DNA from 4 places in the Neorhizobium sp. BT27B genome. Region 4 is predicted to be linked to each of the others. Evidence: predicted binding sites of a transcription regulator. Region 4 holds the regulator's gene; each other region holds the start of a gene.

Region 1 (3,123 bases), on a different contig from region 4:
CCGCGTCGGATTTCACCTCCAGCAGATGCCGTTCCTCCCTCAGCCGAAAGAGAAGGCGGTAAAGAAGCGCAAAACGTCCAGGGTCGGCATGGCAGACAACAGCTTCGGCAAGGTGCAGGAAAGCAGGCGGAACACTGATCGGGCGTGCCACCTGCTCGTTTTCACCATGCCCACGCGGAGAATCGCCGGCATCCACACCGCGTGCACCGAACAGCCCCTGCTCCTCGTCACACAAGCGCCAATCTATTTCCCCCGGCTTCACGCCCGCTAGCAGAAAACGTCGCGCAGCATCCCGCCACTCCCCGACGTCCCCGCGCCCTTCAAGGAAACATGTCTGCGTCATAACAGTTGCAGCTGCTCGGGCTTCGGCATGAACATCGATCGCAGATCGGCGCGATCCACCAGCCGGTGCGGCGTCCACCCCTCGGCCGTGATGAAGGTCTGCACCTTCTTGAGCGATACACCGAGGCGACCGACATCCTCCAGCCGCAGCCGGCGAAAACGACGGGCAGACAGAATGGATTTCACAGTCTTCGTGCCGAAACCGGGCACCCGCAAAAGCGCCTCCTTGTCAGCACGGTTCACGTCAACGGGAAACCGATCGCGGTGTCCAAGCGCCCAGGCGAGTTTGGGATCAAGGTCGAGATCGAGCATGCCGTCGGCACGCGATGAAGTGATCTCACCGATATCGAAACCATAAAAGCGATAAAGCCAGTCGGCCTGATAAAGCCGGTGCTCGCGCATCAGCGGAGGCTTTATCAGCGGCAGGTTCTTGGATGAATCGGGGATCGGGCTGAACGCCGAATAATAAACGCGCTTCAGACCGTAGCTGCCGTAAAGCCGCGCGCTGGTGCCAAGAATGGTCGCGTCATCGGCGGCATCGGCCCCCACGATCATCTGCGTGCTCTGCCCCGCCGGCGCAAATTTCCGGCGACGTTTGGTCTGCAGGGTCGGCTCCGCCATCTCTTCGATTTTCAGGCGCAGATTGCCCATCGAACTACGGATATTGTCGGGCCGTTTTTCCGGCGCGAATTTGCCGATGCCCGCATCCGTCGGCAGCTCGATATTGATCGACAAACGGTCGGCGTAAAGCCCTGCTTCCTCGATCAGCGCGGCTGACGCTTCGGGAATGGATTTCAGATGGATATAGCCGCGAAAATTATGGGTGGTGCGAAGCTCGCGGGCAATGCGCACCATTTCTTCCATCGTATGATCGGAGGACCGAATGATGCCCGAGGACAGAAACAGCCCCTCGATATAATTGCGCCGATAAAATTCCAGCGTCAGCCAGATCACCTCCTCCACCGAAAACCGCGCCCGCTCGACGTTGCTGGAGGAGCGATTGATGCAATAGGCGCAGTCATAGATGCAGAAATTCGTCATCAGAATCTTGAGAAGCGAAATGCATCGCCCGTCCGGCGCATAGGCATGGCAGATGCCGGAACCTTCCGTCGAACCCAATCCGCCGGAGGCTGACGAATCTCGTTTCACCGTACCGCTCGATGCGCAGGACGCATCATATTTGGCGGCATCGGAAAGGATGGCGAGGCGTTCTTTGAGCGACTTCTTCATTAGCGCGTTCACTATATGTTCTGCGCCGTAATGTCAAGAAACCTTGCAAAACCAATTCCCCCCCTGTGAAATCGCCCGCACCTGCACTATCTCTGTTTTTATTGGAATTTGCTGTCAGAATTCTGTTATACTGGCGCAAATAGTGATTTTCGGACGGTTCCGGAGTTTATGCTCCGGGACCTGTTTCTTTTTGTGTCCGGACATGCCGGGCACGGGGTCGAGGACTTAGGAAATGGTTGAAAAGGTACCGATGACGCCAGGCGGTTTCACGAAGCTTCAGGAAGAGCTTCGCTGGCGTCAGCAGGAAGAGCGTCCGCGCATCATCGAGGCGATCGCTGAAGCACGCGCCCATGGTGACTTGTCCGAAAACGCCGAATATCATGCTGCCAAGGAAGCCCAGAGCCACAATGAAGGCCGGGTATCCGAGCTTGAAGATCTGACGGCTCGCGCCGAGATCATCGACCTGTCGAAAATGTCGGGTTCGACGATCAAGTTTGGCGCCACCGTCAAGCTGGTCGATGAGGACACCGAGGAAGAGAAGATCTACCAGATCGTTGGCGACCAGGAAGCCGACGTGAAGCAGGGCCGGATCTCGATTTCGTCGCCGATCGCACGTGCGCTGATCGGCAAGGAAGCCGGCGATTCCATCGAAGTCGTCGCGCCGGGCGGTTCGAAAGCCTACGAAATCCTCGCCGTTACCTGGGGCTGATCAGCCCCGAATATCCCGCCGGAGACAGACGTGCCGCTTGCAGACATTCGCAAGGTTCAGGTGATCGCGCCGAACTTCAAGCGGCGCCTTTCCGGCGTGACGTCGACCATCATCCAGCTCCTGCCGGTTCAGAGCCGGCAGGGCCAGCACATAGCCTCGCTCGGCCCCGGCCTGCCAGGCACCCTGCCCTTCATCCGTTTTCGTGATCTTGTGCATCTCTGGTCGGCGCCCGCCGCATGGCCGGTGCGCGTCTGGCATGCCCGCCGCAACATCGAGATGCTGCCGGCGATCTTCATGCGCGATGTGCTGCGGATGAAAATCCGCATCGTCTTCACCTCCGCCTCGCAGCGAAAACATTCCAGCTGGACCAGGTGGCTGGTGTCGAAAATGGATGCGGTCATCGCAACCAGCGCCAAAACCTCCGCCTATCTGGAAGTGCCGAACACGGTCGTGCTGCACGGCATCGACACCCAGCGTTTTTCCCCGCCTGAGGAAAAAACCGCGGCGAAGCGCGCTTGCGGGCTGGATGATACGAAAAAGATCGTCGGCTGCTTCGGTCGCGTGCGCCATCAGAAAGGCACCGACCTTTTCGTCGACGCCATGATCCGGCTATTGCCATCGCGCCCTGACTGGGTCGCGATCATCGCCGGTCGCGCCACGGCACAACACGTTGCATTCGAAAACGAGCTGAAAGCGCGGGTAGCTGCTGCCGGCCTCGTCGATCGCATCCTGTTCGTCGGCGAGCACACCAATATCAACGATTGGTATCGCGCACTCGATCTTTTCGTCGCACCGCAGCGCTGGGAAGGTTTTGGCCTCACCCCGCTCGAAGCCATGGCGAC
Region 2 (3,123 bases), on a different contig from region 4:
GATCGCCTCCGTCGATGGCAATGGCAAGATCCTGCGTGTCAACGCGCCGTTCCTAAAACTGTTTTCCGGTTTGGTGTCGCGCGACGAAGCGGAAGCCGGCGCGCCGCTCGAGGTGATCTTTAACGAGGCGGTGCGGCCGCAGTTGACCCAGGCGCTGGCCGAGGCCAAGGACCGCCAGAGCGACATCGCCCCGCTCGAAAGCCGCCATCCGGGTGACGAAAACCGTTACCTGCGCTTCTTCGTCAATGCCGTGATCGACGAGAGCGATGAGGCGCCGGAAGAGGTGGCCATCGTCTATGCCTTCGAGACGACCGAGCAGAAGGCGCTCGAAACGCAGATGGCGCAGACCCAGAAGATGAATGCCGTCGGCACATTGGCGGGTGGTATCGCCCACGATTTCAACAACGTGCTGACAGCCATCCTTCTGTCCTCCGACCATCTGCTTTTACAGGCGCGGCCGGCGGATGCCAGCTTCGCCGACCTGATGGAAATCAAGCGCAACGCCAACCGCGCCGCGGTTCTGGTGCGCCAGTTGCTGGCCTTCTCGCGCAAGCAGACGATGCGGCCGAGCGTGCTGAACCTCACCGATGTCGTTGGCGATCTGCGCATGCTGGTCGACCGTCTGATTTCCGGCACCAACGTCAAGCTCGATGTCGATTACGGCCGCGATCTCTGGCCGGTGCGCACCGACCTTTCGCAATTCGAGCAGGTGCTGATCAATCTTTGCGTCAACGCCCGAGACGCCATGCCGGAAGGCGGGCGCATCACCATCCGCACCCGTAACGTGACGGCGGAAGAGGGGCGTGCTTATGCTGGCGCCGATCTGCCGGAAGAAGATCTGGTGATGGTCGAGGTCGCGGATGCCGGCACCGGCATTCCGCCGGAAATCATGGACAAGATTTTCGAGCCCTTCTTCACCACCAAGGAAGTTGGCAAGGGCACCGGTCTTGGCCTGTCTATGGTCTATGGCATCGTCAAGCAGTCGGGCGGTTACATCCATCCCGAATCGGAAGTCGGCAAGGGCACGACCTTCCGCATCTTCCTGCCACGCCACATTCCGGAACCGGTCGTCGTTGCGGAAAATGGGACGGGCGGCGAGGTTGCGGCGGTTGCGGCAGCGCCAAAACCTGAATCGGCATCGGCCAATGCCGATATCGATCTCACCGGCAATTCGGCGGTCGTTCTGCTCGTCGAGGACGAAGAGGCAGTGCGCCGAGGCGGCAAGCGCATGCTGGAAACCCGTGGTTACACCGTGCATGAAGCCGGATCCGGCGTCGAAGCGCTGGAGATTATGGAAGAGCTCGAAGGCAAGGTCGATATCGTCGTCTCCGACGTGGTGATGCCGGAAATGGACGGACCAACCCTGCTGCGCGAACTGCGTAAAAATTATCCGGACATGAAGTTCATCTTCGTATCGGGTTATGCGGAGGATGCGTTTGCGCGCAACCTTCCGGCCGATGCCAAGTTCGGTTTCCTGCCAAAGCCGTTCTCGCTGAAACAGCTGGCGGTGACAGTGCGCGAGATGCTGGATCGGCAGGACTGAGGTGGTGAGCGGGCGGCGAATCGGCCGTCCGCCTTGACATGAAACGGCGGCAGAATACCGCTGAAATGGCTGTTCCAGGAACAAACAGGAACAGCTTATCTGCTTGAGAACATTAATAGAACGAAGGATCAAAAGATTCATTTGAATCAATCGCATCGTGCCCACTTGTTAAAATAGAACAAAAAGAGTACGAATTGGCCATCGGTTACAACATTGATTGCGTGGCGGCGATAACCTAAAGGGGTGGTTCAAATGGCTCAGAATTCTTTGCGGTTGGTAGAGGAAAAATCGGTGGATAAAAGCAAGGCGCTGGAAGCGGCACTCTCCCAGATCGAACGCGCGTTCGGCAAGGGATCGATCATGAAGCTCGGCTCGAACGATAGCATCGTCGAGATCGAGACCGTATCGACCGGTTCGCTCAGCCTCGATATTGCTCTCGGCATTGGCGGTTTGCCGAAGGGACGTATTGTCGAAATCTACGGGCCGGAAAGCTCGGGTAAAACGACGCTGGCGCTGCAGACCATTGCCGAAGCCCAGAAGAAGGGCGGCATCTGCGCCTTCGTCGACGCCGAACACGCGCTCGACCCGGTCTATGCCCGCAAGCTCGGCGTCGACCTGCAGAACCTTCTGATCTCGCAGCCGGATACCGGTGAACAGGCTCTCGAAATCACTGACACGCTGGTGCGTTCCGGTGCCGTCGACGTTCTCGTCGTCGACTCGGTGGCAGCACTGACGCCGCGCGCTGAAATCGAAGGCGACATGGGCGACAGCCTGCCGGGCCTTCAGGCCCGTCTGATGAGCCAGGCACTACGCAAGCTGACCGCTTCGATCTCCAAGTCGAAGACGATGGTCATCTTCATCAACCAGATCCGCATGAAGATCGGCGTGATGTTCGGTTCGCCGGAAACCACGACCGGTGGTAACGCGCTGAAATTCTACGCTTCCGTCCGCCTCGACATCCGCCGTATCGGCCAGGTCAAGGAGCGCGAGGAAGTCGTCGGTAACCAGACGCGCGTAAAAGTCGTCAAGAACAAGATGGCGCCTCCCTTCAAACAGGTCGAATTCGACATCATGTATGGCGAAGGTGTTTCCAAGACCGGCGAACTCGTCGATCTCGGCGTCAAGGCGGGTATCGTCGAAAAGTCGGGTGCGTGGTTCTCCTATAACAGCCAGCGTCTGGGGCAGGGTCGTGAAAACGCCAAAACCTTCCTGCGCGACAATCCGGAACTGGCCAACGAGATCGAATTGTCGCTGCGCCAGAATGCCGGCCTGATTGCCGACAAGTTCCTGCAGAATGGTGGCCCTGATGCCAATGATGGCGACAGTGCTGACGACGCTTAATCGACCTTTCCCGCATATCTGATCAACAAACCGGCCGCGCATCGATGGATGTGCGGCCGGTTTGTCTTTGTGCGGCTGGACAGGGCAGGGCGCGGACGATAAAAGCCGGTGGTTTCTGGCGAATTGGCCCGCACTGGGCGGTAATGAAGGGCGTAGCATGAGCGGCGTGAATGAAATCCGGTCGACCTTCCTCGACTATTTTGGCAAGAACGGCCACGAGATCGTATCGTCGAGCCCGC
Region 3 (3,123 bases), on a different contig from region 4:
ACCGCGAGATCGGCGGTGTCGCTGAATTCGAGCGTCACCCGGCTCTGGCCGAAATCGGAGATCGAGGAAATGGATTTGAGACCGCTGACGCGGGCAACCGCGCCTTCGATAATGTCGGTTACTTCCTGATCCATCGTCTGGGCAGACGCACCGTCATAGGTGGTGCGCACGCTGATGACCGGCTGATCGACATCCGGCAGTTCGCGCACTTCGATGCCGACAAGGGCGGCAAGGCCGGCAACCACCAGCAGCGTGTTCAGGACCGCGGCAAGAACCGGGCGGCGCACGAACAATGCGGTAAAGGTCTTTTGGCTATCGGCGCTCTTGTCGTGGCCGGACTTGTTTTCCGTCTCGTCGTGATTGCTCATCGGCTGGCGACCTCCGGCGGCTTTTCACCGGCAATGCGGACATTGCCGTTTTCGCGGACACGCTGCAGGCCTTCGGTGGCGACGAGATCGCCTTCCTTCACGTCACCGGCAATCAGAATGGCATCAGGATTGCGCTGGATGATGCGCACACGTGCCTTGACCGACTTCTTTTCGACAATCTGCCAGACGAACGAACCCTTGCTGTCCCACTGGACGGCGAGCGGATCGACCGTCGCATAGGTCTCGCCGGGGAAGCGCATGGTGACACCAAACGACATGCCGGCGCGCAGCAGATCGTCTTCATTTTCGATCTTGGCGCGGATGCGGATCGTACGGCTGGCGGGATCGACGCGGTTATCGACCGCCTCGACCGAGCCCTCGAAGACGCGGCCCGGACGCGAGGCGGACGTCGCCTCGACCGGCATGCCAACCTTGACCTGCACGGCAAAACGTTCCGGCGCCCAGAAATCCACCAGCAGCTGCTGACGGTTATCCAGCTGCACGACATTGCTGGCAGTGGTGACGTTATCGCCGATATTGACCGCGACGATGCCGACAATGCCGTCGATCGGGGCGAGGACGGAACGGCGTTTCAGCGCCAGCTCGGCATTGGTGACGGCCAGCTGGGCAGTCTCCTTGGCGATCTGCGCATCGAGAACGTCTAAGCGGGAAAAGCTTTTCAGGGCCGAATAGCTCTCGGCCTTTTCGCGGGCGCTGCGCAGCAGGACCTGTGCCTGATCGCGCAAAATGATCTGTTCGTCGTCGTCAAGCTGGGCAAGCACCTGGCCCTTCTTGACCATGTCGCCGGACTTGACGTGGATCTCGTTGATCGTGCCGGATGCCTGCGGCATGACGATGACCGACTGGATGGCCTCGCCGCTGCCGATCGCCGAAAGCTGATCGTTGACAATACCCTTGCCGACCGGGCGGGTGGCGACGAGAACGGCCTGCTGGCCGCCGCCGGCACGCGGTGTTGCGGATCCAGCGGCACCACCGGCCGATGGTTCTGCGGAAACCGGTTCTATGGCGGCGGGGTTGATCTTTGCCACCACGCTTTCGGGAACGCCCATCGAGACCAGCGTACGGCCGGCATCTGCCGACAACCAGGCCCACAGACAGAGGCCCGCAAGCAACAGTGCCACCGAGGTCAGGAGCTGGTTTCCGATCCGCATGCATTCCTCCGGCATTCAACTTGATTGGGTGAAGTATCTTCGTTTCGGCCTATTTGCGCAATGCTTGGCGAGACACCTTACCGATTTGTAACCTACGGGAATTTCACGCATATGTCAGATGCGAATGCCTTGGGCAGTTGCGATGATTTGCTGTGCATAGTGCCCGCCATAGGGCTGCCCGTTTCCGCCTTTACTGTGGCTACACCTGAAAAAGTCCACAGCGGACATGCGCAAATGGAATGAAACCAGAACATCTTTTCTGGCCTTTCGGTTCCGAATCACTACATTGGCCCCCATGAGCAACAGTTTCGATGATATTCCGTTCTTCGACGAAGAGCCGGAACCCCGCCGCCCCCAGAGCCGCGGCGCTTCAGCGCCTGTGCCGGCCGAACCGGCCCCGGCAGGCGGCGGACTTGGCCCAAGCGGTCTGGGCCCAAGCGGTCTGGGCATTGCTGCGCGTGCGATGGCAGCGCGCGGCCAGAGCCGTCCTGCCCCGGATTATCTCTCCGGCCTCAACCCGGAACAGCGCGAAGCGGTGGAAACAACCGATGGTCCGGTTCTGGTTCTTGCCGGCGCCGGCACCGGCAAGACCCGCGTGCTGACCACCCGCATCGCCCACATTCTCGAAACGGGCAAAGCCTGGCCCAGCCAGATCCTTGCGGTGACCTTCACCAACAAGGCGGCGCGCGAGATGAAGGAACGTATCGGCGTTCTGGTCGGCGGTGCCGTCGAGGGCATGCCTTGGCTCGGCACGTTTCACTCGATCGGCGTGAAACTTTTGCGCCGTCATGCGGAACTGGTGGGCCTGCGCTCAGATTTCACCATTCTCGATACGGACGACGTGGTACGGCTGATCAAGCAGCTGATCCAGGCCGAGGGTCTGGACGACAAGCGCTGGCCGGCCAAACAGTTTGCCGGCATGATCGACGGCTGGAAGAACAAGGGCTTGTTGCCGCCGGATATCCCGGAAGGTGATGCCCGCGCTTTTGCCAATGGCAAGGGCCGCGAACTCTATGCCGCTTATCAGGCGCGGCTGCGCACGCTCAACGCCTGCGATTTCGGCGACCTTCTGCTACATCCGATCGCGCTGTTTCGCAAGGCGCCGGATCTCCTGAAGGAATATCACGAGCGGTTCCGCTATATTCTGGTGGACGAGTATCAGGACACCAACACCGCCCAGTATATGTGGCTGCGGCTGCTCGCGCAGCGCCCCAAGGGCGTGCCGCAGAATGTCTGCTGCGTCGGTGACGACGACCAGTCGATCTATGGCTGGCGCGGTGCCGAAGTGGACAACATCCTCCGCTTCGAAAAGGATTTTCTCGGCGCCAAGGTGATCAAGCTGGAGCGCAATTATCGCTCCACAGAGCATATTCTGGGTGCCGCCGGCCATCTGATCGCCCACAATGAGGGGCGACTGGGCAAAACCCTGTTCACCGACCGCAGCGACCCGAACGATGAAAAGGTTCAGGTGCATGCCGCCTGGGACAGTGAGGAAGAAGCCCGCGCCGTCGGCGAGGAAATCGAGCGCCTTCAACGCGGCGACGGCCATGACGGCAAGAAACATGCGCTGAACGACATGGCGA
Region 4 (3,123 bases):
GACAGGAAGGCCGGAATCTGCAGGATATCCACCGTCTCGGCGACGACTGCGCACTGCTCTTCGGTGTGGATGTCGGTGAGAACCGGAAAACCGAACTCCTTCTTGAGATCGGCAAAGATCTCCATCGCGGTATCAAGCCCGATGCCGCGTTTGCCGGCGATCGAGGTGCGGTTCGCCTTGTCGAAGGAGGATTTGTACACCAGGCCGATGCCGAGCTTGCCGCAAAGCTCAGACAGAGTGCCGGCGATCATGAAGGCATGATCGCGGCTTTCCATCTGGCAGGGGCCGGCAATCAGGGAGAGTTTCTTGCTGTTGGAAAAAAGGACCTGCTTGGCCCCCTCGCCGACGGTTACTTCGGCCTTGGCGCTGACAGCCATGATCACTCCTCGAAAGCAAATACGGCACCCTGTCCGGGCGCCGGGGCAACCACGATGCGACTGCCCTTATCCATGAATGCGACGTCATTAGCAGCAAGCACCGCCCGTGTCACGGCAAGATCGGGAACACGGAATATCACCGCGGCACGGCCAAGACCGGTTCGCGACAATGACGCCGCATCGCCTGCGGAAGAAAACGTGTCGGCAAAGGTTTTGGCGTCAACGAGCCTTAAAACCGCATTGCTTGCGGCAAACCTGTGATCACCGAAATCGAATTTTTCAGCGCTTGCATCAAGCACGGTCCCAATCCGCTCGACGTCTTCCTGCGTATTCCCCGCCAGCAGAACAACCTGGGACAAAGCCGCGACACCATTTTCATGACGTTCCAGCGCCGATCGATCTGCCGGCAGGGGATCGAGCCGCTGGCATGTGAAGACGCCGAAAGAATCAGCGTCACTCCGCGCCGCAAAGGCCAGCCGAAAACGGGCCAGTTTTTCGGTCCCGTCCGGCAATTTGGCAAATCTCGAAAATTCCAGCATCTTGCCGGCAGAGACCCCGGCCTCGACAAACCGGGCATCATCCGCCTGCGCATCGTCGGTTGCCAGCGCCATGGCGGACAGTCCCTCCTCACCTGCAGGAGTGCGAAACTCACCATCCTGCCGGACAAACACGTTTCCATCGGCGAATGCCTGATCATAGGCAGCCTGATCCACTATGGAAAGCGGCTCGAGATAAGTACCGTCACCCATGAAAACACAGGCATTTCCCGTCCCGAAGGGATGGGCGGCATCTGCAGCCACGGTGAAGCCCAGTGCTTTCAATCGGCGGCGGGCGCCATCAAGCGACATGGTCGGCAGGACGAGATGATCGATCGTGAACATGGCAGCCCATTTCCAAGCGTTGATTGTCTTAGTGATCGATCTTTCCGGCTGCACGATCAAGACCAGCCGCAGCACTGTTCGTTCCGCGCAACTACCATTTTTCGCCACTTGCAGAACACACATGGAACATATAGTGTCCGTTCTGGATTTGTTTCACCTTTGAGGACCCGCCATGCTCACGCGCAAACAGCAGGAACTGCTTCTGTTCATTCACGAACGAATGAAGGAATCCGGCGTCCCTCCATCGTTCGACGAGATGAAGGATGCGCTGGATCTGGCATCCAAATCAGGCATCCATCGCCTGATCACTGCGCTTGAAGAACGCGGTTTCATCCGCCGTTTGCCGAACCGTGCCCGCGCACTGGAAGTCATCAAGCTGCCGGACGCCTACAATGCAAGCCTGCAGCCGCGCAAACCGTTTGCACCGAGCGTCATCGAAGGCAGCCTCGGCAAGACGCAGCCCGTGCGTCAGGTGACACCGCCGCCTGTTGCCAATGACAGTATGCCCGCAACAACCGTGCCGGTCATGGGCCGCATTGCGGCCGGCGTGCCGATCTCGGCGATCCAGAACACGACGCATGAAATTGCCGTGCCACCGGAAATGCTGGGCAGCGGTGAGCATTATGCACTGGAAGTGCGTGGTGATTCGATGATCGAGGCCGGCATTCTGGATGGCGATACGGTCATCATCCGCAACGGCAGCACGGCAATGCCGGGCGATATCATCGTGGCGCTGGTCGACGACGAGGAAGCGACGCTCAAGCGTTTCCGCCGCAAGGGCGCATCGATCGCGCTCGAAGCGGCCAACCCGGCCTATGAGACCCGCATTTTCCCGCAGGAACGCGTCAAGGTGCAGGGCAAGCTCGTCGGCCTCATTCGCCGTTACCACTGATACCTGCCTTGCCGCTCAAAAAGCGCAGCGGCTCCGGCAGTGTCGGATCAAAAAGATTGCGCCGCCAGTCATAGTCGCGGTGACGCGTCCAGGAGCGATCGGCGCCGACCATGGCGGCGGCGATCGACCATTGTTTGGGATCAGAATTTCCGTTGAAGCGGATTTCCAATGCTCCTGTTCTGCGTAACGCCTCGCCGTTGATCATCAATGCGCCCGAACGACAGCGATCAAAACGGGCACGTGCCGCAACAACCATTTGCGCGACATCGCAGGCAGGCCCGGCAAAGCGGGCATCTTCCACCACAGCGACCGCCGGGCCGCTGGTTGTTCTTGCGACACACCATGACCGGCCTGCGCAGACGAATGTATCCAATACACTTTCGCGCAGAGCCTTTTGCATCGCCTGCCGCGCTTGAAATACTTCTTCGGGCGTGAGGGGCGGTCGTCGTGATGTCGCTCGTTCTTTCGGTGCGTTGGCCTCTCGCAGTGCGGTGGCCTGCTGCTCTCCTCCCATGCTCGTCGAGACTGACCTCAATCCATCCGCAGTTTTTGGAACGGCCGCTCCATTCGGCAGCAGCACCGCAACCTCTGCCGATGTCGTTGTACCGTTTTTCGGCGATGGCGTGTCCAGCAATGTCGGCGCCGCAGGCTGGGGCAATGACAATGCGTGGCGCCACTGCGAATAAATGAAACCGGGCGGACGCGCGCGATTGGTCGCGACCTGCTTATTGCCCAGCAAGGCGGCAAGGCTTCCATCTTCGGAAACCAGAAAATCCGGCGGCGGATCATGCGCCACCCGCCATGACAGAAAGATGGCCAGTGCCAGAAGCGGCAAACCCAGCAGATGAAGGCGTGTGCGCAGCAAGGTCAGCATCAGAAAACCGGCTGTGGCGACGGGCAGAAACCACGACGGTTGGCGCCCGATGGCAACATCACCTCCCCAGGTCGCAACCATCTTGGCGACAACGATAAC

Evidence for each region. Region 4 encodes LexA, which represses DNA repair genes until DNA is damaged. Its sites were predicted from a motif close to TGTTCNNNNTGTGTTCNG; they were not measured.
Region 1: a site for LexA is predicted at 1,578-1,595, ahead of AAIH70_RS09860 (putative DNA modification/repair radical SAM protein). Genes of this name have one in related genera too.
Region 2: a site for LexA is predicted at 1,649-1,666, ahead of recA (recombinase RecA). Genes of this name have one in related genera too.
Region 3: a site for LexA is predicted at 1,776-1,793, ahead of AAIH70_RS10640 (ATP-dependent helicase). Genes of this name have one in related genera too.

What each region holds. Positions count from the first base shown of each region.
Region 1 is NZ_JBCIYT010000003.1:232,596-235,718, reverse strand. It holds gene AAIH70_RS09865 (UdgX family uracil-DNA binding protein) at 1-343, opposite strand, end outside; gene AAIH70_RS09860 (putative DNA modification/repair radical SAM protein) at 340-1,572, opposite strand; gene greA (transcription elongation factor GreA) at 1,805-2,281, shown strand; gene AAIH70_RS09850 (glycosyltransferase family 4 protein) at 2,312-3,123, shown strand, end outside.
Region 2 is NZ_JBCIYT010000016.1:65,513-68,635, reverse strand. It holds gene cckA (cell cycle histidine kinase CckA) at 1-1,543, shown strand, start outside; gene recA (recombinase RecA) at 1,796-2,884, shown strand; gene alaS (alanine--tRNA ligase) at 3,042-3,123, shown strand, end outside.
Region 3 is NZ_JBCIYT010000003.1:406,385-409,507, reverse strand. It holds gene AAIH70_RS10650 (efflux RND transporter permease subunit) at 1-368, opposite strand, end outside; gene AAIH70_RS10645 (efflux RND transporter periplasmic adaptor subunit) at 365-1,540, opposite strand; gene AAIH70_RS10640 (ATP-dependent helicase) at 1,836-3,123, shown strand, end outside.
Region 4 is NZ_JBCIYT010000001.1:47,790-50,912, forward strand. It holds gene kdsA (3-deoxy-8-phosphooctulonate synthase) at 1-377, opposite strand, end outside; gene AAIH70_RS00230 (VOC family protein) at 380-1,258, opposite strand; gene lexA (transcriptional repressor LexA) at 1,431-2,150, shown strand; gene AAIH70_RS00240 (ComEC/Rec2 family competence protein) at 2,131-3,123, opposite strand, start outside.